Linked DNA regions of Pontibacter akesuensis. The protein of the gene in region 3 interacts with the protein of the main gene of each other region in a pairwise test. Links are inferred from orthologs where the notes say so. Each region holds a gene or a part of one and is shown on either strand. Other genes may lie near its edges. The genes, in order: A0W33_RS18005, groL and A0W33_RS04430.

What was found.
Region 1: the proteins of A0W33_RS04430 (region 3) and A0W33_RS18005 interact in binary tests that used the Escherichia coli proteins (3 or more experiments, as listed by UniProt). The link is inferred for Pontibacter akesuensis from one-to-one orthologs.
Region 2: the proteins of A0W33_RS04430 (region 3) and groL interact in binary tests that used the Escherichia coli proteins (3 or more experiments, as listed by UniProt). The link is inferred for Pontibacter akesuensis from one-to-one orthologs.

The regions. Positions count from the first base shown.
Region 1 is NZ_CP014766.1:4,255,342-4,264,910, reverse strand. What follows is about bases 3,326-6,279. They hold A0W33_RS18005 (Nramp family divalent metal transporter), read left to right. Parts: upstream 3,326-3,837; coding sequence 3,838-5,721; downstream 5,722-6,279. Other genes in these bases: A0W33_RS18000 (thioredoxin family protein), read left to right, coding at 5,817-6,279; A0W33_RS18010 (metal-dependent transcriptional regulator), read left to right, coding at 3,326-3,417. Outside these bases: A0W33_RS18025 (2,3,4,5-tetrahydropyridine-2,6-dicarboxylate N-succinyltransferase), read right to left, coding at 1-399; A0W33_RS18020 (glycosyltransferase), read left to right, coding at 453-1,583; A0W33_RS18015 (3-oxoacyl-ACP synthase III family protein), read left to right, coding at 1,667-2,665; more of A0W33_RS18010, read left to right, coding at 2,758-3,325; more of A0W33_RS18000, read left to right, coding at 6,280-6,392; tRNA uridine-5-carboxymethylaminomethyl(34) synthesis GTPase MnmE, read left to right, coding at 6,696-8,075; A0W33_RS17990 (aldo/keto reductase), read right to left, coding at 8,268-9,254. UniProt on the Escherichia coli protein: H(+)-stimulated, divalent metal cation uptake system. Involved in manganese and iron uptake. Can also transport cadmium, cobalt, zinc and to a lesser extent nickel and copper. Involved in response to reactive oxygen.
Region 2 is NZ_CP014766.1:4,530,495-4,540,024, forward strand. What follows is about bases 2,162-5,076. They hold groL (chaperonin GroEL), read left to right. Parts: upstream 2,162-2,759; coding sequence 2,760-4,394; downstream 4,395-5,076. Other genes in these bases: secG (preprotein translocase subunit SecG), read left to right, coding at 2,162-2,178; groES (co-chaperone GroES), read left to right, coding at 2,427-2,717; A0W33_RS19240 (hypothetical protein), read right to left, coding at 4,583-5,076. Outside these bases: A0W33_RS19215 (LptE family protein), read left to right, coding at 1-292; A0W33_RS19220 (hypothetical protein), read left to right, coding at 321-1,796; more of secG, read left to right, coding at 1,798-2,161; more of A0W33_RS19240, read right to left, coding at 5,077-5,185; A0W33_RS19245 (peptide MFS transporter), read right to left, coding at 5,502-6,947; pckA (phosphoenolpyruvate carboxykinase (ATP)), read left to right, coding at 7,393-9,006; A0W33_RS19255 (16S rRNA (uracil(1498)-N(3))-methyltransferase), read left to right, coding at 9,160-9,530.
Region 3 is NZ_CP014766.1:1,070,861-1,080,467, forward strand. The notes cover bases 4,037-7,028. They hold A0W33_RS04430 (nucleotide exchange factor GrpE), read right to left. Parts: upstream 5,804-7,028; coding sequence 5,270-5,803; downstream 4,037-5,269. Other genes in these bases: dnaJ (molecular chaperone DnaJ), read right to left, coding at 4,115-5,266; obgE (GTPase ObgE), read right to left, coding at 6,214-7,028. Outside these bases: A0W33_RS04405 (ChaN family lipoprotein), read right to left, coding at 1-853; A0W33_RS04410 (DUF6624 domain-containing protein), read right to left, coding at 932-1,600; A0W33_RS04415 (ABC transporter permease), read right to left, coding at 1,665-3,026; A0W33_RS04420 (ABC transporter ATP-binding protein), read right to left, coding at 3,019-3,930; more of obgE, read right to left, coding at 7,029-7,206; A0W33_RS04440 (adenylate kinase), read right to left, coding at 7,227-7,823; hpt (hypoxanthine phosphoribosyltransferase), read right to left, coding at 7,953-8,495; A0W33_RS04450 (sodium-translocating pyrophosphatase), read right to left, coding at 8,588-9,607. UniProt on the Escherichia coli protein: Participates actively in the response to hyperosmotic and heat shock by preventing the aggregation of stress-denatured proteins, in association with DnaK and GrpE. It is the nucleotide exchange factor for DnaK and may function as a thermosensor.

The DNA.
Region 1 (9,569 bases), 3.2 Mb from region 3 along the record:
AGCCCAGGTATCCACCATGGTGCCGGAATCCACGTACGCACCAATGTTCACGTAAGATGGCATCATCACCACGCCTCTGGCCAGGAAAGCCCCGTAACGTGCCACTGCATGCGGCACTACGCGTACGCCTAGATCGGCATAGTTCTTCTTCAGCTCCATCTTATCATGAAACTCAAAAGGGCCTACCTCTATCGTTTTCATTTGCTGGATCGGGAAGTATAGCAGCACGGCTTTCTTCACCCACTCGTTTACCTGCCAGTCGTCTCCGGCTGGTTCTGCCACGCGCAGGCGGCCCTTGTCCAGTTCCTCCATCACCGAGCGGATGGCCTCTATGGTATTATTTTCTTTCAGCAGTTCACGGTTCTCCCAGGCCTGCTCTATCAGTTGCTTTAGTTCCATGTTCAGGATATGGTTTATTCAGAATATTCAGCAAAAGTAAGTATTTTTGATGGATGTCCGAAAAGAGAATCCTGCTGGCAGCGGTATTGAAGCCCGTGAATGACACCCGCATGTACGAGAAGCTGGGACTATCTCTAAGCAAACTACCGGATACCCAAATACATATTGCAGGTTTCCATGCGCCGCTACCCACGGATGCTCCCTCCAATCTTAGGTTTCACCCGATCTTTCGCTTTAACCGGTTAAGCCTCACTCGCTTCAAAGCACAGCAGCTATACCTCAACTTGCTGCAACAGCTACAGCCACACCTCATTATTGCCTGCACGCATGAGTTGCTGCTGCCAAGTATGCGCTACTGCCAAAGCACAGGCGCTAAACTGGTGTACGATGTGCAGGAAAACTACAGCCTGAACCTCACCTCGCAGCGCAATTATTTACCGGTGCTTAGGCAGCTGCTTGCCTGGAGTGTACGCCGGGCAGAACGCCGGGCGGCACATGCTGTTTCGCATTTCCTGTTGGCCGAGCGCAGCTATGCCGATGAGTTGCCATTTCTGGAAGAAGCCAGGTATAGCATCATCGAAAACAAGTATAAACCTGCACCGGGATACACACTGCCTGCCACGCCCGTAAGGCTGCAGCAAGTGCCCCTGCGCCTCCTGTACTCGGGTACTATCGCAGAGATGAACGGAGTTTTCGAGGCGGTGGAGTTGGCCGAAAAGCTGCATGCGCTGGACGAAACAGTTTCGCTGAAAATTATTGGCTACAGTTCCCGGCAGGACACGCTGCAGCGGCTAAAGCAGCGGATAAAGGAGAAACCTTATATCACGCTGGTGGGCGGTGATGGATTGGTGCCGCACCAAAAAATTCTGGAGGCGATAGGCGAAAGCAGTGTGGGGCTGCTCCCCTACTGGCCGCACCCCAGCACTTCCCGTTGCATTCCCACCAAGCTGTTCGAGTACATAGCCTATGCCCTGCCCGTGCTGGTGCAGCAAAATCCGTTATGGGCAAGTATAGTGGCAGCAAATAAGGCTGGTCTTTCGGTAGACTTTGCAGCGATACAGCCACAGGAACTGCTGCAGCGTATACGACAGCAAACTTTTTATACTTCGGGTGTTCCGGACACAGTTTACTGGAAAAGCGAAGAGGCAATGCTCAACAGCTTAATTAAAGAACTCTTAAATTAATTACATACATATAGAATTTATATTTTAGATTACTCTAAATTAAAAACTAATCTTTACATTTGTCATCTTAAGCAACCTATCGTATGCGGAATTCAAAAATTGCGGGCATTGGTCACTATGTGCCTGATAACGTGGTAACGAACAAAGACCTGGAGAAACTGATGGATACCTCGGATGAGTGGATCAGGGAGCGGACCGGAATTGTGGAGCGGCGTTATTTTACAGAAGGTGTAGACACCACCGCCAACATGGGCGCTGAGGCTTCGCGCCGTGCCCTGCAAATGGCCAACCTGGAGGCAAAAGACGTGGACATGATTATTTTCGCCACGCTTAGCCCCGACTATGTATTCCCGGGTTCCGGCGTGATCATGCAGCGCGAACTGGGGCTCAAGGAAATTCCGGCGCTGGATGTGCGCAACCAGTGCTCTGGCTTTATATACGCCTTGTCGGTAGGCGACCAGTTCATCAAAACAGGCATGTACAACAACGTGCTGGTGGTAGGCGCCGAGATTCACTCTACAGGTTTGGAGTTCTCTGACCGTGGCCGGGGCGTGTCCGTTATTTTCGGGGATGGCGCCGGTGCTGTAGTGCTTAGCCCATCCGAGAGCAATGACAAAGGAATACTTTCCACGCACCTGCACGCCGATGGGGAGTTTGCCGAGGAACTGGCGGTAACAGCCCCGAACAGCAATAAAAAGGAGCGCCTGACGCATGAGATGCTCGACGATGGCTCGGTTTACCCTTACATGAACGGAAACCTGGTATTTAAGCATGCCGTCACCCGCTTTCCGGAAGTGATAAACGAGGCCCTGGAGAAAAACGGTTACCAGCCATCGGATGTGGATCTGCTTGTGCCGCACCAGGCAAACCTGCGCATCACATCTTACATACAGCAGAAGATGGGCTTACCTGCCGAGAAAGTGATGAGCAACATCCACAAGTATGGCAACACCACGGCTGCCTCTGTACCGATTGCCTTAAGCGAAGCCTATCAGGAAGGGCGCATTAAAGAAGGTGATCTGGTATGCCTAGCTGCTTTTGGCTCAGGCTTCACCTGGGCATCAGCGCTGATACGCTGGTAGTTTGAAGGAATTATGAATGACGAATTATGAATTATGAATTGAAGATGGACAACCATTTCTAATTTATAATTCATAATTCATAATTAAACGCCATGCACCATAGCTACACCGAGGAGAATTACATCAAGGCAATCTATAAACTGTCGGCTAACGGCACGCAGGAGGTAAACACCAACGCTATTGCGGAAGCACTGGAAACCAAGGCGGCCTCTGTAACCGATATGCTGCGCAAGCTAAGCGCCAAAGGCGTGGTGCACTACGTGAAGTATAAAGGCGTTACGCTGACAGAGGCAGGCGAGCGTGTGGCGCTGCAGATCGTGCGGAAGCACCGGCTGTGGGAGACTTTTCTGGTGGAGAAGCTAAAGTTTAACTGGGACGAGGTGCACGAGATGGCGGAAGAGCTGGAGCATATAACCTCCCCCCTGCTAACCCGGCGGCTCGACGAGTTTCTGGGTCACCCAAAGTTTGACCCGCACGGAGACCCGATCCCTTCTGAAACCGGGGAAATAAATCAGAAAAAACAGGAGTTGTTGGCCGAACTGAGCATCGGTACTGAAGGAAAGGTAGTGGGCGTGAACGATTCGCAGCCGCTGTTCCTGCAGTACCTCGATAAGATGGGCATTGGCCTTGGCTCCCACATCACCATCCTGGACAAAATACCTTATGATAATTCGCTTGAGATACTTCTGAACGGACAAAAGCAGTTGCTTCTCTCCAGCGAAGCAACACGTAATATTTTCTTATCGGCTTAACTGAAACTACAAACTTAGCACAAGCTACTTTAGCACATACAGGGCTAATTTATACTTCAGGCAAGTAAACAAAACCTGCACATGAATTCAGCGTGAGCCTCCACTTGTCATCCTGAAAAGATCTTGGAGGATGGCTGGTTAAGCCGCTGCTACCCTACTTATACTTCAATTATGTAGCAGCAGGTTCCCCTCCTTTGATAAAGAGGAGCTAGGGGTGGTTTGACACGAAAAAGCAGTGCTCCCTTCCCTCATTTAGTGTTGGGGCATGCAACAACGAGCGGTAAGTACGCTTGGGCACAAGCGGACGCTTGCGCCAGTAAGAAGTAAAAACAAACCGAAGTGGTGTTAAGGAGGATTATTTTAAAGGACAGTTCAAGCAAAACGAAAAAAACCTATAGCCATACTTATACATGACCGCACATGCTACAGCAGGAGATCAAGCGAAGTAAATCGCTTGAAGAAGTAAATGCTTCTGTCGATACCACCCAACAAACCACCGTTTGGCGCAGGCTTTTCGCTTTTCTGGGGCCAGCTTACTTAGTAAGTGTGGGGTACATGGACCCGGGCAACTGGGCAACCGACATAGCCGGGGGAAGCCAGTTTGGCTATAAGCTGCTATGGGTGCTGCTGATGTCGAACCTGATGGCGATCCTGCTGCAAAGCCTTAGTGCACGATTGGGCGTGGTACGGGGGCTGGACCTGGCGCAGGCATCGCGCGAGACCTATCCGCCGTTCATTAATGTGCCGCTGTATTTTCTGGCTGAAATCGCTATTGCGGCCTGCGACCTGGCCGAAGTACTGGGCATGGCCATCGGCTTGCAGCTACTCTTTGGTATACCTTTAGTGTGGGGCGTCAGCATAACCGTGCTGGACACGTTCCTGCTGCTGTTCCTCATCAACAAAGGCATGCGCAAAATGGAAGCCTTTGTGCTGGCACTCGTTATCATAATTGGCGGCGCTTTTGTGATGGAAATGTTCTTTGCCAAACCCGATGCCGGCGAGCTGCTGACAGGCCTGATCCCCTCCATACCAAACAACGACGCCCTCTACATTGCCATCGGCATTATTGGTGCCACGGTGATGCCGCATAACCTCTACCTCCACTCCTCGCTTGTGCAGTCACGCAAGATAGAGCGTACCCCGAAAGGAATTTGGCAGGCCATCAAGTATAATTTTATTGATTCGGCAGTTGCCCTGAACCTGGCGTTTTTCGTGAACGCGGCCATACTTATACTTGCCGCAGCCGCATTCTATAAAAATGGCATTCATACCGTCACCGAGATTCAGGATGCGCATCAGTTTCTGGCTCCTATACTTGGGAACAAGTGGGCTCCTATCCTTTTTGCGGTAGCCCTGATTGCGGCTGGCCAAAGCTCCACCCTCACCGGCACCCTGGCAGGTCAGATCGTGATGGAGGGCTACCTGAACCTGCGCATACAGCCCTGGCTGCGGCGCATGCTTACGCGCCTGCTGGCCGTTGGCCCGGCCCTTTTCGTAATCCTATACTTTGGCGAAGACCAGACAGGTGAGTTGCTGGTGCTAAGCCAGGTGATACTTAGTTTGCAGCTGGGCTTTGCCGTAATTCCGCTCATCCACTTTGTGAGCAACAAAAATCGGATGGGCGAGTTCGTGATTGGCACCTGGCTGAAGCTGGGGGCCTGGCTCATTGCAGCCACCATCGTCACGCTGAATGCAAAGCTGGTGGTGGACCAGATCATCGGGTGGTTTCAGGAGGCGGAGAACCCCGTGTGGCTCTGGATTTTTGTCGTGCCGCTTACGCTGGCCTGCGCTGCCCTGCTCCTCTACATCACCTTTCAGCCGCTATTCGTTAAAAGTATAAAAGAACCAAAAGCCGTCCGCCATCATCAGCCGGTTAAGTATGAGCCCGAGGTAAAACCGCGCTACCAGCGCATCGCCATTACGCTTGATTTTTCGGAAGTCGATAAAAACGTGCTCGACAGTGCCATGGCCATTGGCGGCGTGGGGGCGGAATACCTGCTCATTCACATAGTGGAGACGGCCGGGGCGCTGGTACTGGGGCAGGAAATCCGGGATATGGAAACCAGCGCCGATGGGGACAACCTGAAACGCTATGCCGACGACCTGCGTAGCCGAGGCTATGACGTGCGGGTGCAGCTTGGTTTTGGAAGTCCGAAACAACGCATCCCGAAACTGGTGAAGGCATTCGATGCCGACTTACTGGTGATGGGCTCACACGGACATAAAATGGTGAAGGACCTTATCCTCGGAACCACCATTGATGCCGTACGCCATGCCGTAAAGATTCCGCTGCTGATCGTGTAGCAGCTACAGGCTGAACTTAAAGCCGTTAAATGGCTGTTCGTAAGTAGATAATTATACTTCAAATGAAAATAAAAGCATCTGTCCTTTTGACTATATTGAGCTTACCATTTGTGTTGGGTGCCTGCAACAAAAGCACACCTCCCTCCACTTCGGCCAACGCGCCTGCTACGGAAGTGCTGACCGCCGAAACGACGCCGGCCGCCAAACCGCAAGTAGCCACAGCCGATAAAGCAGCGGAGAAGATTCAGTGGTTAACGATGGAGCAAGCGGCCGAGCGCATCAAAACTGAACCACGCAAAGTGTTTATTGATGTGTATACCGACTGGTGCGGCTGGTGTAAAAAGATGGATAAGGACACCTTCACCGATCCGAAGGTGGCAGCCCTCATCAACAAGCATTTTTATGCCGTAAAACTCGATGCCGAAGGCAAGGAACCTATTACCCTCAACGGCTATACCTATACATTCAAACCGGAGTATAAATCGCACGAGCTGGCAGTGGCCCTGCTGCAGGGACAAATGAGCTACCCCACCACCGTATACCTCGACGAGCAGTTCAACATGATCACCCCGGTTCCCGGTTACCTCGACGCCAAAAACTTCGCCCAGGTGCTAAGCTACTTCGGCGAAAACCACTACAAAACCCAATCCTGGAAGGAATACTCGGAGTAATTACAAATTATGAATTACTAATCGCCCCTCGTAGGGTAACCCCCCCCCGCCCCTCCCAAGAGGGGAGTTTTTAAGTACGATTAAGCTATATAACTGCTCGCGATTCATACTTCAGCCAAAAGCTAAAAGGAAACTCCCCTCCTTAGACAAGGAGGGGCTGGGGGTGGTTGGATACGATACCGCAGAACTCTCTCCCCTGTTTTAGGGGAAGGCTGGGGAGGGGTAAAACGCGCCGCTTCAAACAGACAAGCCAGCAGCCACTAAATTTTTCGTAATTTTGCACACGCAACATTTATACTTGTTTTGATTCACTCCACGCGCACCAACGATACCATTGTAGCTGTGGCCACTGCCTCCGGCATGGGTGCCATCGCCGTCATCCGTCTATCTGGACAGGAAGCTATATCCATCAGCAAATCTGTGTTTAAAGGCAAAGACCTGGCAAAGCAAGCCAGCCATACCATCCACTTCGGCACCATTCGCGACGGGGAGAAGGTGCTGGACGAAGTGCTGGTGTCGCTGTTTGTGGCGCCTTACTCCTACACCAAGGAAAACGTGGTGGAAATCTCCTGCCACGGCTCTGATTATATTGTGCAGCAGATTGTGCAACTGCTCCTGAAGCGCGGAGCGCGCCTCGCCAATGCTGGGGAGTTTACGAAGCGTGCTTTCCTGAACGGGCAATTCGATCTGGCGCAGGCCGAGGCCGTAGCTGATCTTATCTCGTCTGACTCAGCCCTTTCTCATGAGGTGGCGATGAAGCAGATGCGCGGCGGGTTTTCACAGGAGATCAAGCGCCTGAGGGCCGAGTTAGTGCATTTCGCCTCGATGATAGAACTGGAGTTGGACTTTGGGGAAGAAGACGTGGAGTTTGCTGACCGCGACCAGTTGCGTACGCTGATCAGCAATATTCAGGCAATTATCCGGGAACTGCTGAAGTCATTTGAGTTGGGCAACGTGATCAAGAATGGCGTGCCGACTGTGATTGTAGGCAACCCGAATGCGGGAAAGTCGACCCTGCTGAACAAGCTGCTGAATGAGGAGAAAGCTATTGTATCGGATGTGCCGGGTACCACGCGCGATTTTATTGAGGATGAGATCAGCATCAGCGGCATCACCTTCCGTTTTATTGATACCGCTGGTCTGCGCGAAACCACAGACAAAGTAGAGGCCATGGGCGTGGAGCGCACCATGCAGAAGCTGAGCCAGTCGTCGCTGATCATTTACCTGTTTGATATGATGGAAGTGACAGCAGAAGAGGTGCAGGCCGAACTGGACAGGCTGAACCCGAAGAAGCTGCCTATCGTTGCCGTTGCAAACAAGATCGACCAGGCATCGGAAGAGAAGCTGGCTGCCTTTGCAAGTATAGACGGCCTCGTGACCATCTCTGCGGCCGAAGGTGCCAATCTCGACGAGCTGAAGCAGGCGCTGGTAGAGAAAGTGAACCTCGGCAAGCTCAACACCCAAAGCCAGACCATTGTCACCAACCTGCGCCACGTCGATAGCCTGAACAAAACCTACGCTGCGCTCGACGACGTGCTCCAGGGCCTTGCCCTCGGCATCAGCAACGACCTGGTAGCTGCCGACATCCGCCGTGCGCTTTATTCATTAGGTGAGATTACCGGTGAGATCACCACAGACGATCTGCTGGAGAACATTTTCACAAAGTTCTGCATCGGCAAATAAAACTAGGGGAAGGTGCTGTGGACATGATTAGTGCGGCTTCTCTAATTCCCTTTTCACTGATAATTTCCTTAGTATAGGGTTGTTGTTCAAAATAAAGCCCGCTACTCCCTTACAAAGGAAACAAAGAAAAAGCCGCTCCCCTTTAATAAAAGCACAGGGGAGCGGCTTTGACAATTTATAAACGTACCTTTTCTACCAAAGCTGGTGCACCGAGGGTTTGATATACTTTTCATATACCTGACGCACCCCCTGCATCTGTTCCTCTGAAAGTGCAGGTAGTCCGGAAGCCTTTATATTAGCATCAACCTGCTCCGGCTTAGAGGCACCTGGAATAACGGTACTTACTTCCGGGAACATCAGCACCCACCGTAGCGCCCATGCCGCCAAAGGCTCCTGTCCCGGAAACAGCTGCTTCAGTTTCCCTACCGCTTCCAGGCCTAAATCAAAATCTACTCCGGAGAAAGTCTCTCCCTTATCAAAGGCTTCGCCGTTGCGGTTAAAGTGGCGGTGATCGTCTACGCCAAACTGTGTGCCTTTGCTCATTTTGCCTGTGAGCAAGCCGCTGGCCAGTGGCACACGCACAATAATGCCGCAGTTGTTTTCTTTCGCAGCGGCAAAAAACTTCTCACTTGGCTTCAGGCGGAACATATTGTAAATGATCTGCACCGTCGTCACGTTGGGGTACTGCATGGCCAGCAGCGCTTCGTCCACCATCTCCACACTTACACCTAGATGACGTATTTTCCCCTGCTCCTTCAGCCGCTCGAAGGTTCCAAAAATTTCTGGTCTTTTGTAAACTTCCGTCGGCGGACAATGCAGTTGAATCAGGTCCAGCGTTTCAAGTTTCATATTCTTGAGGCTGGCTTCTACATAGCTGATGAGCTTTTCGGGTGTATAGCCCTCATTGGTGTGCGGCTGAATTTGCCTTCCGCACTTGGTGGCGATGTAAACTTCTTCGCTTCTACTTTTCACCGCCTTCGCTACAGCTGCCTCACTTTCCCTGTCGCTGTAAACATCAGCGGTATCAATAAAATTGACACCCTGGTCTATGGCTTTGTTGATGATGCGCGCAGCGTTCGCCTCGTTGAAAGGTTCTCCCCAGCGGCCTCCTACCTGCCAGGTACCTAATGAAACTTCTGATATGTTGAATCCTGTTTTTCCTAGTTTTCTGTAGTTCATATTACTTTGAATAGAGTCAATGCTAAAATAAATAAAAGCCTAATAAGCTGTTTACCTAAAATCAGGTGCGTTGGTTGAAGGGTTCTGTTTTGGCCCGTTTGTGCACGATAGAATTTGCAGCCATTCGTATTCTCAGGCTTTTATTCAATATGTGAAGAAGAAGAAAATTGGGAAGGGCAGTTTCACTTTTTCGCTTTCAAGCCAGACGCTCGCAGGAGCTGCGTACGCTGCGAGGTCTTACCGATACCGCCTGATCTTAAGACCTCGCGGTGTCCGAAGGTCCCGGGAACGTTTGGTGCTAACAACAGTAGCTTG
Region 2 (9,530 bases), 3.5 Mb from region 3 along the record:
GGATGAGGGCGACTTGCAATTGGAAGGCCGTATTGTTAGCTTTACTTACTCGCCGGCCGCGATACAGCGCGAGGGCCAGCAGGACCTAGCTTCCCTGAACCGCCTGACATTGGGCGTGCAGGTTCGGTTTGTGAACGTGAAGCAGCCGGAAAAAGACTTTGACCAAACATTCACCATCTCGCAGGATTTCCCGCAGAACGTGGAGATTACGCAGTTGAGCACAGCACAAATTGAGCAGCTTTCGGAGCAGCTGGTGGTAGATATTTTCAATAAAACGGTGGCAGATTGGTAAGCCGATTCTATTTAAACGACAGGCACGCATGAACAAATCCGCTTTTCTACAACTAATACAGCAGGTAGCCAACATCTCGGACCAGCAAACGGAAGAGCTGGAAAAGGTGGCTACCACTTTCCCCTATTGCCAAACCGCCCACTTATTACTCGCTAAATCAGCTTACGACAAAGGCAGCATGCTCTCTACGCAGCGTATGCGCCGTGCCTCGGCCTACGCCACCAACCGGCAGTTGCTCAAACGTATTATTTATACTTCTCCGACGGCAGCCCCGGTTTTCGATGAGACAGCCGTAGAAGTTCAAACTGTCGCCGTTGCTCCAGAGCCAGAGGTTCAAGCCGCTACTCTACTTCCAGTGAAAGAGGAAGTAGTTATAGTTAACGCTCTTGAAGAAGTGTCTTTTATAACGCCTGACGACGAAACCTCTATAGTAGCTCATGAGGAATACGCTGAAGAGTTTTCAAGTGACATGGCGGAAGAGCCACAGGAATTGGCACAACACTACCTGCCGCATGATCAGCTGGAGCAGGTGGAGACGCCGGAGCCTTCACAGCCAGAGGCAAGTATAGAAACGGAGTCGCGCCAGGAGGAGGTGCAGGCAGATGTGCCGGAAGCCAACATGGACCTGCCTACAGACTTAAACTTCCTGGAGCAGCCCATGGAAAAGCTCGATTCAGAGCTTGCCCTGCTCCTCACCATCAAAAGCCTGAGTCCCTCCTTTACCGATTTGCTCACCCAAAAGCCTGATGTAGATTCAGAGATTGCGCCGGAGCATGAAAATGGTACTGTGTCAGACAAACTCCACGCATTCTATGCGAATACGGCATCAGAGGCAGAAGCACCATCAAGCATAGAAGAAATTACTGGTTCTGAACTGGAAGCGCCTGAAGAGGCTCTTCAGGCGGATTATACTTCAGAAGATAGTTTTACAGCTTCCTCTACCGCTGAAACTGCGATAGAAAACGAAGGGCCTACTGCACATGCTGTGATTGCCAGTGCCCCGGCAGAGGCTGAAGTAAAGTATGTTTTTGATGAGATTGAGCAGATGTATGCTCAGGACGTGCTAGGGTACTGGATGGCCTCCAGCCGGATGGGCGAAGCACTTCAATTGAAGGAAACAGAGGAAGTTACAAGAGCGAGGCCGCAGGGCTTCCATCCAGAACTGATCCTGGAGTATAGCAAGACGCATGAGATTCTAAAACAGGAAACACAGGCGCAACCCACTTTGCACGCTCAGATTGATCTGATCGATCATTTCCTGAAGCTGAATCCACGGCTCAAGGCTATGCAAAACATTAAGATGAAGCCTGAACCGCAGGAAGACCTTTCATTGAAAAGCTCAAAGATTAAACGCGGCCTAGCCTCAGAAAGCCTTGCCAATATCTTTGTGCAGCAGGGAAAGACAAAAAAAGCCATCAAAATATATGAGCAGCTCATTTTGAAAAATCCGGAAAAAAAGAGTTACTTTGCCGAACAGATCGAAAAATTACAAAACCTAAGTTAACATGTATATCGCCCTTATTAGTATCATTATCTTTATTTGTGTGCTGCTTGTACTGGTGGTACTTGCGCAAAATCCAAAAGGAGGCGGACTCTCCAGCCAGTTTGGCGGTAGCACAAGCCAGCTAATGGGCGTAAAACGCACTGGAGACTTGCTGGAGAAACTCACGTGGGGTTTTGCCATCGCCTTGGTAGTGCTTACACTTGGAACGCACATGGTGCGTGACGCTGGAACAGACACCATGCGCAGTGTAAACGAGGAACGCGCACGTCAGTCACAGTTGCCAGCGGCTCCGGCAGGAGCTTTGCCAGGCGTTGTAGACAGCACTGCGGTTATTCCTAGTGCAGCCGAAATTCCTGCAATGATTGACACTGCCAACGACTAATCAAGAGATACCGAACTATACGAAGCCGATCCATTGGGTCGGCTTTTTTGTTTATTTCTTGTTCCAAAGCCTGACAGTTTAGCGAGAAAAAGTTCCCGAACCTGACAGAATTTGTCATGACTGACAGCGCAGAAAGTGCCATAAACTGAAAATTTGGCTTATTCAGGCTGCTTTAGACACTTGGCACAGGAAATGATAAGACACCTATGGATTACAGAACATAACAACATAATTAATAATCATAAACTATGTCAATCAACATCAAACCATTAGCAGACAGAGTAATTATAGCTCCTGCTGCAGCAGAAGAAAAAACCAAATCTGGTATTATCATCCCTGACACTGCGAAGGAAAAACCACAGCGTGGTGAGGTTGTAGCCGTTGGCGAAGGCAAGGTATCTGAGCAAGGTGCGCTAATGAAGCCGCAAGTGAACGTGGGCGATGCTGTGTTGTATGGCAAGTATGCCGGTACTGAAATCTCCGTGGACGGTAACGATTACCTGATCATGCGCGAGTCGGACATCCTGGCAATTCTTTAATTTAAAACTGATCAGTTTAACCTAATCTGAAAATCATAAACTATGGCTAAGAACATCACATTTGATACAGACGCGCGCTCAAAAATAAAGAGTGGCGTTGACAAACTGGCGAATGCCGTTAAAGTAACTTTAGGCCCTAAAGGCCGCAACGTAATCATCGACAAAAAATTCGGTGCTCCAACCATCACAAAAGACGGTGTTTCTGTTGCCAGAGAAATCGAGCTTAGCGACCCTATCGAGAACATGGGCGCGCAACTGGTAAAAGAGGTTGCCTCTAAAACAGCTGACCAGGCCGGTGACGGTACTACTACGGCCACTGTACTTGCCCAGGCAATATACACAGCTGGTATCAAGAACGTAGCCGCTGGTGCCAACCCAATGGACCTGAAGCGTGGTATCGACAAGGCGGTACACGCCGTTGTGGAGAACCTGCGCAAGCAGTCTAAGAAAATTGAGAACTCTTCCGAGATCTCCCAGGTAGGTACGATCTCTGCCAACAACGACGCTGAAATCGGTAAAATGATTGCCGATGCGATGGATAAAGTTGGCAAGGACGGCGTTATCACGGTAGAAGAGGCAAAAGGCACTGAAACTGAAGTGAAGACAGTGGAAGGTATGCAGTTCGACCGCGGTTACCTTTCTCCATACTTCGTGACGAACGCGGAGAAAATGGAAGCTGACTTCGACAACCCATACATCCTGATTTACGACAAGAAAGTTTCTACCATGAAAGAACTGCTTCCAGTATTGGAGCAAGTTGTTCAGACTGGTAAGGGCTTAGTGATCGTGTCAGAGGACGTGGATGGCGAGGCGCTTGCTACACTGGTAGTGAACAAGCTGCGTGGTTCTTTAAAAATCGCTGCCGTGAAGGCTCCGGGCTTCGGCGACAGAAGAAAAGCTATGCTGGAAGACATCGCCATACTTACAGGCGGTACTGTTATCTCTGAAGAAAGAGGTTACAAGCTGGAGAACGCTACGCTGGAATACCTTGGCCAGGCTGAGAAGGTGATCATCGACAAAGACAACACTACTATCGTTAATGGTGGTGGTACGAAAGATGATATCGTTGCCCGCATCAACCAGATCAAAGCTCAGATGGAGACTACTACATCTGACTATGACAAGGAGAAGCTGCAGGAGCGCTTAGCAAAGCTTTCTGGTGGTGTTGCCATCCTTTACATCGGTGCTTCTACGGAAGTGGAGATGAAAGAGAAGAAAGACCGCGTAGATGATGCTTTGCATGCGACACGTGCTGCCGTTGAGGAAGGTATCGTAGCCGGTGGTGGTGTTGCCCTGATCCGTGCAATTGAGGCATTGGAAAACCTTGACCTGTACAATGCTGACGAAAAGACTGGTGTGCAAATCATCCGCACAGCCCTGGAGGCACCGCTAAGAACCATCGTTTCTAACGCTGGCGGCGAAGGCTCTGTAGTAGTTCAGGCCGTGCGAGAAGGCAAGACTGACTATGGTTACAATGCTCGTGACGACAAGTATGAGAACATGTTTGCAGCCGGTATTATTGACCCTACTAAGGTAACGCGTCTTGCCCTAGAGAACGCTGCCTCTATCGCAGGTCTGTTGCTGACTACCGAGTGTGTGGTTTCAGAAGATCCTGAAGAAGAAAAAGGTGCTCCAGCTATGCCAGGTGGCATGGGTGGTATGGGCGGCATGATGTAATCAGCCAACCGCACTTAACCTATAAAAGCCCCGGCACCACAATGGTGCCGGGGCTTTTCCTTTTATCGCTCAAGAAGCTGCTGCAACATACCAGACAAGTTGGGCCTTACTTCCGTGTAAGGCTTCTCTATACCTGGAAACTAAGTTAACCAAAGCAGCAAGAGCAAGGCCTGTCGCATTTTAAGCTTCTACTGCTGCTCCTTTATCTTGATAGTTATAGCGTGGGGCGCTGTTTCGTCACCACCGAAGTATGGATACAACTGGTAGCCCACCATATCACCGTCACAAGCCCTTGGCATAGATACCGTTTTGCCATCCATGCTGAACGTATACTGCTGGCCCTCTGCCTTTATTTCGCAGGCTACTGCTTTACCGATAGGCACAGCTCCAAGCAACCTGTACTCCCACTTTTTGTTTAGGTAAGTATAAGCCAGCAGTTCGAGCTGGTTTTTGTACCAGCGCCATCCAAAGCGTGCGCTGTTGGTGTGGTGGCTGCTGTTACAGTCAGACAAACCAAAAAGCTTATTGATATCGCCTTGATTGCCAGCCAACGCCGTAGTGTACACAGCCGAACTATCGAAAATTACTTCAAACTTAATGTAGTTGGTCCGTACTTCTTTGTACGTGTTCTTATCGCAGTAATGCGCTCCTTCCGGAATTGTATAAAGCACATGCGTCTGCGCGGTTTCTGTTTCTTTTGGGCTGATTTCAGTGATGGTATCACAGGAAGTGAGGGCACAGCAAAGTACCCCAAAGGACGCTAGAAATCGCCCGCAGTTAATGGTAAACATGAAATAAATGTATTTTGGCTAAAAGTTATTGTCTCCTTCATCAGAAGATAATGCTAAAGTATATCACGCTAGCCACCTACACAAGAAATATAACAAAATAAAGCATATTCATCTCATAGTGCCATGGATATATAACTTAAGTTATACTTCGCCACATCAAGGGCAAGTTTTGAGTGACCGTTTCACAATAAATACTACAACAATGCTGCACAACATTAATCAATGGAGCAGCCTGCATGAAATCAAAAAAGGCAAAAAAAGAAGGGCTACCAGATACTGCGATCTGATAGCCCCTTTTGTTTAGTTAAAATTGAGATTAGCTAGCTTCTGCCTGTAGCAACTGGCCGGTCTGGGCCTGCTCCTCGTCCTTATGATTGTCTTCCCTGCCGTGGGTTAACTTATTGATGCGCTTGGTCAGCACCATCAGTAAAATACCGAGAACAATGGTAAACCCTGCGATATAGGCAAAGATCTCCAGCTCACCCAGGCGCTGTGCCCAAATTCCGATCCAGGCGGCTACGTAGTTACCTGCGCCTGTCACAGCGAAGTATAAGCCCATCATAGAAGCCACGATTCGCTTCGGAGCCACTTTGGTGATGAATGACAGGGAAACAGGAGACAAGGCAAGCTCGCCTAAAGTATGGAACAGGTAAGCAAACACCAGCCAGTGCAGCGATGACAAGCCATCGGCTGATGAGTTACGCTGTAGCGAGGCGAACACCATAAAAATAAAGCCTATACCCAGCACAGCAGTACCTAAACCCATTTTGAAAATAGAAGGAGGATTTTTACCTTTTCTAGCTAGGGCCATCCAAATAGCAGCCACAACACCACCAAAGGTAAGTATAAAGAAAGCGTTCAAGCCTTGCAGCCATGCTGTAGGAACTTCCCATCCAAACACAAAGCGATCTGTGTACTGCAGCGCGTAGAGGTTCATTAGACCGCCTGCCTGCTCGAAAGAAGCCCAGAACACAAGCACGATGATAAAGGAGATCAGGATAACGATAATACGGTCCCACTCATTTTTGTTAAAGCCAAGGAAGCCTGAAGAAACACTGGAAGACTCCTCTTTGGTAAATATTCTATCAACATCCTTTTCATTCTTCACCAGGTTACCCACGCCTTTCAGGTATTTGCGGCCCCAGATAAACACGGCTTGTCCGAGCATCATACCAAAGCCTGCCAGGCTGAACCCGTAATGCCAGCCGTACGCTTCGCCCACATAGCCCACGATAAGCGAAGCCAACAGGGCACCCAGGTTGATACCCATATAAAAGATGGTAAAGCCTGAATCGCGGCGACTGTCGCCCTCGTTGTAAAGACCGCCAACCATGGTAGAAATGTTTGGCTTCAGCAAACCGGTACCTGCCACAATAAGGCAGAGTGCGGTATAGAAAGCCCACTCTGGCGGGTATGCCATCAGCAAGTGGCCAGCTACGAGTGTAAAGCCACCAATGATAACGGCCTTTTTCTGTCCTAAGAATTTATCTGCCAGAATACCTCCAGGAATGGACATAAGGTAAACGAGCGCCGTATAGGTGCCGTACAGTTCCAGCGCCTCCACGTTCGACCAGCCGTAACCGCCGTTGGTGGTTGATACCAGGAAGAGTACGAGAATACCCCGCATGCCATAGTAACTGAAGCGTTCCCACATTTCAGTGAAGAACAGAATCATCAGGCCCTTTGGCTGTCCAAAAAAAGTGCCTTGCGAATCTACAAAACTGGGGGCCCGGCCTCCAGAGATATTCTGATGTGTTGACATAAATGTGATTAGTTGCTAAGAATTTATTGAGCACTCAAAACTAAAAATACATTCCCTGAACCATTAAAACAAATTTCATTTCCCGCTGTAGACACCTATACAGGGTTTAAGTCAAGTTATGACACAGCACTTACAATCCGGTGCAACTTCATTCTTAGGCGCCAACTAAACGCGTATCAGGCAATTGCCAAGTTGCACAAAGGAGAGATAAGTACGGCAGCGAAGGGTATAAATCCCTATATATATTTTATGTGTTAATATGCGCCGATAATAAGAACTAAGGCAAAGCAGAACACGTAAAAAAAAAGCTACACGAACAGTGAAGCCAAAAAAAGTGAGTAATCAACTACTATTTATGCCTTACATACGCTAAGAATATCCAAATTTCTCTATTTTTGTATCAAAATTTCGTTACATCCTCAACACTATTCAACCTAAATCATTAATGAAACAATCTGGAAATAAATCAAATACAGTAGGCCTGGAAAGCATAGGCATTACAGCGGCAAAAGAGGTGCTATGGAATCTTAGCCCTGCCGAGCTGGTAGAAGAAGCCTTGAAAAACGGTGAGGGCCTGCTTACTGATTCAGGAGCATTGATGTGCGACACCGGCAAATTTACAGGGCGCTCTCCGAAAGACCGCTTTATCGTAAAGGATGCGAAAACAGAGAACTCTGTTTGGTGGGGTGATATCAATATCGCTTTTGACCCTGATAAGTTCGACAAACTGCATGAGAAGATGGTCAACTTTTTAAGTGACAAGAAGCTTTACGTGCGCGACGCCTACGCAGGTGCCCATCCGGACTACCGCCTGAACCTTCGTGTCATCAACACACAGGCTTGGCACAACCTGTTCTGCAACAACATGTTCCTGCGTCTTTCTGCAGAAGAAGTTAAAAACCATAACCCTGAGTTTACCATCATCTGTGCACCTGAGTTTGAGGCAGATCCTGAAGTAGACGGAACACGTCAGGCTAACTTCGCCATTATCAACTTCACTAAGAACATGATCCTGATTGGCGGCACAGGCTATGCCGGCGAAATGAAGAAAGGTATTTTTGGCGTATTGAACTACATTTTGCCACACGAGAAGAACACGCTTTCTATGCACTGCTCCGCCAATGTGGGCGCGGATGGTGATACGGCTATCTTCTTCGGCTTATCCGGAACCGGCAAAACAACACTTTCGGCCGATCCTGACCGCGGCTTGATTGGTGACGACGAGCATGGCTGGACAGAAGACAGTGTGTTTAACTTTGAAGGAGGTTGCTACGCCAAGGTGATAGACCTCACCCGCGAGAAGGAGCCGCAGATTTGGGATGCGATTCAATTTGGCTCTATTGTAGAGAACACGCGCTTCGTAGAAGGTACGCGCCAGGTTGACTACACGAATAAATCCGTTACAGAAAACACCCGCACCGCCTACCCTATCAACTATATTGATAACGCAGTAGAGCCATCAAGGGCTGACATCCCCAAAAATATCTTCTTCCTAACAGCGGATGCCTTTGGCGTGTTACCTCCGATCTCCAAACTCAATGCCAGCCAGGCCATGTACCACTTTATATCTGGTTATACGGCAAAGGTAGCAGGCACAGAAGTAGGTATTACAGAACCTCAGACAACGTTCTCGGCTTGCTTCGGAGCGGCTTTCCTACCTCTTCACCCAACTCAGTACGCCGAGATGCTAGGAAAGAAGATGGAGGAAAACAACGTAAACGTGTGGCTGGTAAATACTGGATGGACAGGTGGCCCATACGGTGTAGGGCACCGCATGAAACTGCCTTATACCCGTGCCATGATCACAGCCGCACTTAAAGGAGAGTTGGAAAACGTATCTTATACCAAGCACCCAATCTTTGGTGTAGAGATGCCGAACTCCTGCCCGAATGTTCCGGAAGAAATTCTGAACCCGCGCAATACCTGGAAGAACAAGGAAGAGTATGACACCAAGGCTGCAAACCTGGCTTCTAAATTCGTAAATAACTTCCAGAAGTATGCCGAGTATGCGAATGACGATATTTTGGCAGGTGCTCCTCAGGCAGAAGTAACTGCTTAGGTATACTTACCATATAGGAATTAAAAGCCTCTTCGCCCTGTGCGGAGGGGCTTTTCCTTTTATCAGATTTTATAAGGAAGTCCATTTTGTGTAAATTCGTATCTGCTAATTCCTTTTGAAGCAGTTATCAGTCTTAAATTTAACCAACGGCACGTGCATCTATTTTTCACCCCAGATATTGTTGCGGATACTTATACGCTAAGCGAAGAGGAGTCAAAGCACTGCACCCGTGTTCTTCGCTTGGGCCATGGAGATACGGTTTACCTGGTGGATGGCATTGGTGGCAGGTATACAGCCATCATACAGGACGCGAACCCAAAGAAATGTCAGCTGCAGATCATCGATAAGCAACCTGAGTATGGAAAGCTATCTTATACTTCTCACATAGCTGTGGCCCCAACTAAAAACATGGACCGAATGGAGTGGTTCGTGGAGAAGGCTGTAGAAATTGGCATTAGCGAAATAACGTTTTTGCTGTGTGAGCATTCTGAACGAAGAAATCTACGCCTTGATAGATTGGAAAA
Region 3 (9,607 bases):
AATCGGCTTTATTGCGATGCTCCTCCGATAGCCTTTCCAGGTCCTGCTGCAGCACGGTGGTGATGGTGCGGGTTTTCAGGTTGGGTTTTGCCTGTTTCAGGTACCAGCCTATCCCCTCGAAGTTGTCGGAGTGATAGGCGCCATTGAGGTGCAGTACTTGCTTGCCTTGGTTTACCTGCCCTAGTATAAAATGGGCCATGGTGGCATCTTTCAGCGCCTGCGCCTGCACAATGTTCTGGCTTTTGGTGTTGCCGTGCGTACTGCCCCCGAACATGGACAGCATATTCTTGTAACCTGGCAGCTCCATGTCCACCACAACCGGAAGCGGTGCCATGTATTTTTTAGCGTCTGCCGATACGCCTTCCAAGGCACTTAAACTTCCAGCCGACACCATGGCGGCGTAGCGCCGTGGCACGTTTGTGGCGACAAAGGGAATCTGCTGCTCTTTGGCAAAGCGCACCACCGGCCGATAGTCTGTGGCGTAATTGGGCCATGGCCGCGACTCCTGCTCAAAGTTCTTCTCCGGTGCCTGCCCCGCCAAGTACTCATCCAGCACCAGCTGCACATCAGACTCAAACATTTCGGCGCCGAGAGCAAAGTCCTTTGGCTTGGCCTGGTGCAGGTCCTTAGCTAGCTCCAACTGCATCCAGTGCGCAATCGGGTCGTTGTGCTGCTCACCAAACAGCACCACATCCGCCTTCTGCAGCTCCTGCAGCATCTTGCCGTACTCTATACTTTTGCCTTCTGCCGTGAAGAGACGATAGGCGGGTTTGTCCTTTTTCTGCGCCATGGCTACAGTCGTGATAGCTATCAAAAGAAGTGTCAGGAATTTATACTTCATTATGGAGTTCATCTGATTTTATACTTCAAGACAACAAAAATAGCCGGCACAGGAGGTACCGGCTATTTTTATACTTTATACTTAGTGCGCTTAGTTAAAGTTGATCTGCATGTCAGGCAGCTCTTCCTTCGGGTCAAAAATAACATTCATTTCTTTGGCGTACTCCTCAACTGTCTCTTCAAAACCAACGGCTCGCCTACGCTCGTTCACGTGTGCCACATCCTCTATCGGCCAGATGGCTTGCCTGCCATCTTTTCTGATAAAGTTGACTGCCTGAGTACCGTAGAGCTGCTTCTCCCCTTTCCACATGCGCAACCTGTCGCGCATTTTAGCTGCGTCTGTGCCGCTGGCCTCCCCTTGCCTGGCCAACTCCTCCATCTGTGGCAGGTACTTTTCCATCGTCGCCGTATTGGAGTGCTGCACCACATAGAAGATACCATCTGCTGCTTTCTCTCCAATCTTGCTTCTCGGCAGCCATCCGTATTTTTCAAGTATAGGCAGAACTTTAGATTGGTTTGTTGAGTCAACTAGTCGCATCTTTTTGATAAAGACCATTTGCACGGCAGGATCAGCGTTGACTGAATCCCAATTCACATCCCTTATATTCTGGTCTAGATCATAAAGCGCCTCCAACTCTGCTTGCAAAGAGGCATAATCAGGCTGCTGCTCCACTCCTACAGTCTTGGTCGAAGAACTCTCTTTCGCATGCTGGCACCCAAACAGTAGCAACAGCAGGGTAATCGGCACCAGTACTTTCATGCTTTACTTTTTTTAATTAGCATCAACGGCTCAACGTCTTGAGTCCTGCTATTTGTGTCTCAACCTATACTCTATAAAACAGCCACTTCGACAGTTCTTTATAGTTCACTTTCTTGCCGTACATCAGGATGCCCACGCGGTAAATGCGGCTGGCGATCCAAGTAGTGAAGATGAAGCCTCCTACCAGCAGTCCCATCGACAAGAGCAACTCCCAGGTAGGCACGCCAAACGGAATACGCACCATCATCACGATAGGCGATGTGAGCGGAATGATGGACATCCAGAACGCCACCGGGCCATCAGGGTTCTTGAGCACAATGGAGTACGACATGATAAAGGAGATAACCAGCGGAATGGTGATCGGCATCATGAACTGCTGCGTGTCCGTTTCGTTGTCTACGGCAGCGCCTATGGCCCCGAAAAGTGAGCCATACAGCAGGTAACCGCCCAGGAAGTAAAACAGGAAGCAGCCAAAGATCAAGCCGAGGTTCAGGTTGCCCACGCTGGTCTTAATGTCGCTCATGGTGCTGGCAAATTCATCCTGGCCCTCCGGATTCTCTACCGCACTGGCATCACCAACCTCCTCTATATCCTCACCTTGCGCCGCATTTTGACCGGCAGCAAACTGAGCTGCAGGCGACGGTGCAGCATCAATGCCAAAGGCGGCTGAAACGGCGGTTACCGCTACAAAGGAAAGCACAATCCAGAGCAGGAACTGCGTCAGGCCAACGGCGGCAATGCCCACAATCTTGCCCATCATCAGCTGAAAAGGCTTTACCGAGGAAATCATCACCTCCACAATGCGGCTTGTCTTTTCCTCAATCACGCCGCGCATAATCTGCACACCATATAGGAAAATAAAGAAGTAAATAATCACAGCGCCCACAATACCGGCCACTGAAGTAACGATGGCATTGTTGTCTTTCTCGCTGCCATCGCTTAGGTTCACCGCCTCCAGGCTCAGATTTGCTTCGATTTTATCGAGGGTGGCGCGGTCGAGGCCCGAAGCCAGGAAGCGCTGGTTCTCGATCTCTTCCTCCAGAATATTCTCCAGGCGCACCTGTGTCTGGAAACTGGTATTTTTCTTGCCGAAAATGGTGATGCGCTTTGGATCATCGATGCTCATTTCCGGGATGTGGAGCAGCGCCGTGTTATCGGTTTCCTGATAGATGGTTTTGGCTTGCTCCAGGTTACCCGCCAGCGGAATGAATTTAAGGTCTTTCTTGTCCTGCAGTTTGCCCGCAAAGAGGCCGCTCTCGTCCAGCACCATCACCGTCTCCGTTTCATCCGACATGGATATCATCAGACCGGGCAGAATCATAAAGGCCGCCATAATAAGCGGCGTCAGCAGGGTCATGATAATAAAGCTCTTTTTGCGCACGCGCGTCAGGTACTCGCGTTGCACAATCAACCAGATTTTAGACATGGTGTGTTTCGGTTACTTTTCGGATGAAGATATCGTTTATACTTGGAACCAGTTCCACAAAGGAGTGCACCTCCACACGCTGGATCAGGTAGCGCAGCAGGTCGTTTGGTGAGGCGTTGCCCAGCAAGCGTACATGCGTTCTGAACACGCCGTGGTTATCGTGCTGCTCCAGCACCTCAAAGTCTGGCGAGGTAATCAGCAACTGGCCGCTGCCTATTATTTGGAACGTATTCGTTTTGTACGCATCCTTGATCTCCCCTACCGGCCCGTCCAGCACTTTCTGGGCGCGATTGATAAGGGCAATGTTATCGCACAGTTCCTCCACCGACTCCATGCGGTGCGTGGAGAAGATGATCGTCGCGCCTTTGTCGCGCAGGGCCAGAATCTCGTCTTTGATGAGGTTGGCGTTGATGGGGTCGAAGCCAGAGAAAGGCTCATCCAGGATGATCAGCTTTGGCTCGTGCAGTACCGTGGCAATGAACTGCACCTTCTGCTGCATGCCTTTCGACAGGTCCTCGATGTGCTTGTCGAGCCACTCCCGTATCTCGAAGCGGTCTACCCAGATTTTGATGCGTGCGGTCGCCTCTGCCTTGCTTAATCCCTTCAGCTGCGTGAGGTACAGCAGTTGCTCCCCCACCTTCATTTTCTTGTACAAGCCCCGCTCCTCCGGCAGGTAACCAATGTCCTTGATGTGGTCAGGCTTCAGGCGCTCGCCCTGGAAGTATATTTTGCCACTGTCAGCGCCCGTAATCTGGGTAATGATGCGGATAAGCGATGTCTTGCCAGCTCCGTTCGGGCCCAGCAAGCCGAAAATGCAGCCCTGCGGAATTTCAAAGCTCACATTGTCGAGCGCCGTGTGGTTGGCGTAGGTCTTGGTAACGCCTTCAATCTTCAGGATGCTCAAGGGTATTAAGGTTTTGGTTCTCTCAAATATAAGTATTCTGCCATAGAGTATACTTGGCTACCTGTATTAATTCGACTAAGGCAAGTATAAACCGGATCAAGCATACACGCCATCAGGCAGAAAGCAAAAGCCCGACCTTCCAAAATCGGAAAGCCGGGCTAAAACTATAGTATAGGGGAATCTTCTACTGGAAGTAGTCCTTTACTTTATCAAAAAATCCTTTCTCGTTCTTGCCAGGGCTTGGCGCGAAATTGTTTGAGAAACGCAGGCCTTCCAGCACCGCTTTCTCATCGCTGCTCAAGGTCTTCGGCGTCCATACATTTATGTGGATCAGCTGATCGCCTTTGCCGTAGCCGTTCAAATCCTGAATGCCTTTGCCTCGCAAACGGAATATCTCGCCGCTTTGCGTACCAGGTTTGATGTTGATCTTTACTTTGCCTGTAATCGTCGGCACCTCAATCTCGGCACCCAGGGCTGCATCCACAAAGCTGATATACTGATCGAAAATCACATTATTCCCTTCGCGCTTCAGGCTTGGGTGCTCCTCTTCCTCAATCTGGATCAGCAGGTCGCCAGCCACGCCACCGCGCTCCGGCACGTTGCCTTTGCCACTCATAGACAGCTGCATGCCATCCATTACGCCAGCAGGCACGTTGATGCTGATTACTTCTTCCTGCAGTTCTCTGCCGCTACCGTTACACACTTCGCAGTTGTGGGTTACAATGCGGCCTTCGCCGTTACAGGTAGGGCACGTGGCCGTGGACACCATCTGGCCCAGCATTGTGTTTACCACTTTGCGTACCTGGCCCGATCCCTGGCAGGAGTTACAGGTTTGCATGTCAGTGCCGTTTTTGGCCCCGTTTCCGCCGCAGGTGCTACACGCTACGTAGCGCTTTACCTTAATCTTTTTCTCTACGCCGTTAGCTATCTCCTCGAGGTTCAACTTCAGCTTGATGCGCAGGTTAGAGCCTTTGCGTGTGCGCCGGCCACCGCCCGAACGGCCGCCTCCGAAGAAGCTCTCAAACGGACTGCCACCGCCTCCGCCAAAAATATCGCCGAACTGCGAGAAAATATCCTCCATGTTCATGCCACCGCCGCCACCGAAGCCGCCGTTCATGCCCTGGTGGCCGAACTGGTCGTAACGCTGGCGCTTCTGCGGGTCGCTAAGCACCTCGTAGGCCTCTGCCGCCTCCTTAAACTTATCTTCGGCAGTGGGGTCGTCGGGGTTCTTATCAGGGTGGAATTTGATGGCGATTTTGCGGTAAGCTTTCTTTATCTCATCCTGCGCAGCACCTTTGCTTACACCCAAAACCTCATAATAATCTCTCTTAGCCATAGCTTACGCTCCTATTACAACTTTCGCAAAACGGATCACCTTCTCGTTCAGGGTGTATCCTTTTTCAATCACATCTACAATTTTGCCTTTCAGCTCATCCGAAGGGGCCGGAATCTGTGTGATGGCCTCCTGCGTATCGCTGTCAAAGTCATCTCCCGCCTTCAGGTCCATCGGCTTCAGCCCTTTCTGCTGCGTTACCTGGTTCAGCTTGTTAAACACCAAATCCAGGCCCTGCTTCATCACCTCCGGGTCAATGTTAGATTCCATCGACTGACGCGCACGCTCCATGTCATCGATTACCGGCAGCAAGGCTCCCAGCACATCCTGCGAGGCTGTTTTAGACAGTTCCAGACGCTCCTTGGCTGTGCGGCGACGGAAGTTTTCGAACTCCGCCATCAGGCGCACATACTTATCTTTCATTTCTGCCAGTTCTGCAGCCGGTCCGATTTCCTCCTGCTCCTGAGTTTCCTCTTCGGCAGTATCGTTTACCTGGTCCTGGTTCTCATCTGCAGCTACGTTAGCAGTCGTATCTTTCATTTCGTCTTGTTCCTGATCCTTGTGATTATTTTTATCTGACATAATGCCTTAAAAATTTAGGTTAATAGGTCTTCTATGGGTAGTCAATTAACTTGCCAAAACCTGATTTGTGCCAATCTGACACTGTTTAATTTTGAATAGGTGAGTGATTGAATAACTGAACGTTATAATTGCCGCCTTCGCTGCTGCAGCCTTTCCCTGAAATATAAACTGCTGATTTCACCTACCTGCCTGAGCCTTTGCAGGCGCCGGGAAAGTTGGCTATCTTGAATCAACAGCCTTACTTTACTACAGCTCAACTGCCCCAAACATTCAAAATTACTAAAATTAGGCGTGCCCCGGGCATAAAAAAATCGGTAGAAGCAATTAGCCGCTACCGATCTTCTGGTTTTTATACTTGCAGGACTTGCCTAGCTGTTAAGCGCGTTCCAAATCATGTCTTTTAGTTGCGTCAGGTTTTTCCCGGTGATGCTGGAGATAAATACCGTCGGCAGGTCCTCTGGCAGGGTGCCGCGCATCTCCTTTTCCAGTTCCTCGTCCAGCATATCGGACTTGGTGATGGCCAGGAGGCGTTTCTTGTCGAGCAGCTCAGGGTTAAACGTTTTAAGCTCGTTCAGCAGCACCTTGTATTCCTCCACAATGTCCGGGCTCTCGCACGAGATCATGAACAGCAGGATAGAGTTTCGCTCAATGTGGCGCAGGAAGCGAATGCCAAGGCCCTTTCCCTCCGATGCGCCTTCGATGATACCCGGAATATCGGCCATCACAAAGGATTTATAATCACGGTAAGCAACCACACCCAGGTTAGGCGTCAGGGTGGTGAAAGCGTAGTTCGCTATTTTGGGTTTCGCCGCCGACACTACTGAAAGCAGCGTGGATTTACCGGCATTCGGGAAGCCCACCAGGCCTACATCAGCCAATAGCTTCAGCTCCAGAATCACCCACTCCTCTATGCCTTCCTCGCCTGGTTGGGCGTAGCGGGGCGTCTGGTTAGTAGGGGATTTAAAGTGGGCGTTGCCCAGGCCGCCCCGGCCGCCGGGCGTAAGGATAATTTCCTGCCCGTCTTCAGTAATCTCGCACATCACCTCGCCTGTTTCGGCATTGCGGGCAATCGTACCGAGGGGTACTTCCAGCACCTCATCGTTGCCCTGTGCACCCGATGAGTGGGAGGAGCCGCCGTTCAGGCCATTTTCGGCAATCACATGCTTGCGGTACTGCAGGTGCAGCAGTGTCCAGAGTTGGGCGTTGCCTTTGAGTATGACATGCCCGCCCCGGCCGCCGTCACCGCCGTCAGGGCCGCCTTTCGCCGTTTTCTTATCCCGGTGCAGGTGTGCCGACCCGGCGCCACCATGCCCGGAGCGCGAGCATACCTTAACGTAATCTATAAAGTTGTTTGATGCCAAAATCTGGAAACTAGGTAAGCCTATCTACTCTCTTTTTGCTTTTCTTTCAGCGCGTCGATGTGCTGGCACAGCGTGCTGAAAATATCTTCAATCTCTCCGATGCCATCCACAGCGTAGAATTTCCCCTGCCCTGCGTAATAATCAGCCACCGGCGCTGTTTTGGTGTTATACTCCTGCACGCGCTTGCGAATCAGCTCCTCGTTCTGGTCGTCGGGGCGGCCGGAGGTTTTGCCGCGCAGCAACAGGCGCGAGGTAAGCTCCTCATCGTCCACGCGCAGCGCGATCATACAGGAAATCTCAGTGTTGTTGTCGTGCAGCAGCTTGTCCAGGCCCTGCGCCTGTGGCACGGTGCGCGGAAAGCCATCGAAGATAAAGCCCGTTGCGTGCGGGTGCTCCTTCACTTTGTTTTCGATCATGCCTATCACCACTTCGTCAGGTACCAGCAGGCCGTTGTCCATCAGCTTCTTCGCTTCCAGCCCAAGGGTGGTGCCGGCGGCAATTTCAGAGCGAAGCAGATCACCGGTTGAAAGGTGAATCAGACTGTATTTATCAATCAGTTTTTGACTTTGGGTACCTTTACCAGCACCTGGAGGGCCAAACAAAACGATGTTAAGCATATCTTCTAGCTAAATATAAAAAGCAAATGTAAGTATAAATTTACTGTTTTTCCTGATTCTTTGGAGGGGGTAGCGGCTGCTGCTGTTCCGTGGCCTAAAGGCCTGCTAACGGTGCCGCCTGCGTAGTGGTTACGACACGATCTTATAAATGTCGCGCAGGTTGCGGCCAAGGCCGTTGTAGTCCAGACCATAGCCAACCACAAAGTCGTTGGGGATGGTTTGCGCCACATACTTCACCTCCAGCGGGTGCTGCAGGCAGTCAGGCTTCATGAGTAAAGTAGCCGTCTCCACCGATGCCGGCTTGCGCTCCTTTAGCTGCTGCAGCAGGTTGTTCACCGTATGGCCGGTGTCCACAATATCCTCCAGCACGATTACGTGGCGGTGCGCCACGTCCTCTTTCAAACCCAGCACCTCCTTCACGTGGCCCGTACTCTGCATGTCCTGATAGCTCGAGAGGCGGATAAAAGATATTTCGCAAGGGATGGTCACGCGCTTCAGCAAATCGGAGGCGAACATGAATGAGCCGTTCAGCACGGCCAGGAACAGCGGCTGCTTGCCGGCATAGTCGCGGTCTATCTGCTCGGCCAGCATGGTAATGCGCGCTATAATTTCCTCTTCATACATGTAGGTATTAAACTCGCAATCGTGTAGTTTGATGGTGCGCGGATTCATGGGGTAGTAAGTTGATGCTCTAACAAAGGTAAGTATAAATTAAAAAAAAAGCCCAACGCTTTGGTTGGGCTCTTCTAAAGTATGGACGAAGGTTATGCTGCTGCGTTTACAGCGCTTATCATAACCGTTTTTTCAGTAGTTATACTTGCCGTGGATGGTGCAGCCTGATGCTCGACCTTGTTGATCTGCTCCAGTTGCACCGGTGCCTCAGGGATGGCCGGCTCCTGCTCCAGGGCAATGTGCGGCGCAATCACCAGCGACACAATCGACATGAGCTTGATGAGGATGTTCATACTTGGCCCGGAGGTGTCTTTGAACGGGTCGCCCACGGTATCGCCGGTTACGGATGCTTTGTGCGGCTCAGAGCCTTTGTACTCCATCACGCCGTTGATCATCACGCCCTTTTCAAACGATTTCTTGGCGTTATCCCAGGCACCACCGGCATTTGATTGAAACATCGCCATCAGCACACCCGACACGGTTACACCGGCCAGTACGCCACCCAGCACCTCGGCAGAGGAGGTATCTGGCAACACGCCCTTCAAACCAAAGCCTATGATGATGGGAACCAGCAGGGCAATGGCACCCGGCAGCATCATCTCACGGATGGCCGCCTCAGTGGAGATAGCCACGCACTTCTCATACTCCGGTTTGCCCGTGCCCTCCATAATGCCTGGAATCTCGCGGAACTGGCGGCGGACCTCCTGCACCATCGACATGGCCGCCCGGCCTACCGCCGAAATACAGAGGGCAGAGAAGATGAACGGTATCATGGCACCGATAAACAAACCGGCGAGAACGGGCGCTTTGTACAAATCTATACTTTCGATACCGGCAATGCCCACAAATGCGGCAAACAGGGCAAGTGACGTAAGGGCGGCAGAGGCAATGGCAAAGCCTTTACCCGTGGCAGCAGTGGTGTTTCCAACGGCATCCAGAATATCAGTGCGCTCACGTACTTCTTTCGGCAACTCGCTCATTTCGGCAATACCACCGGCGTTGTCGGCAATCGGACCGAATGCGTCGATGGCCAGTTGCATGGCTGTAGTGGCCATCATACCCGCTGCCGCAATGGCCACGCCGTACAAGCCAGCCGCAGAGTAAGACAGCAC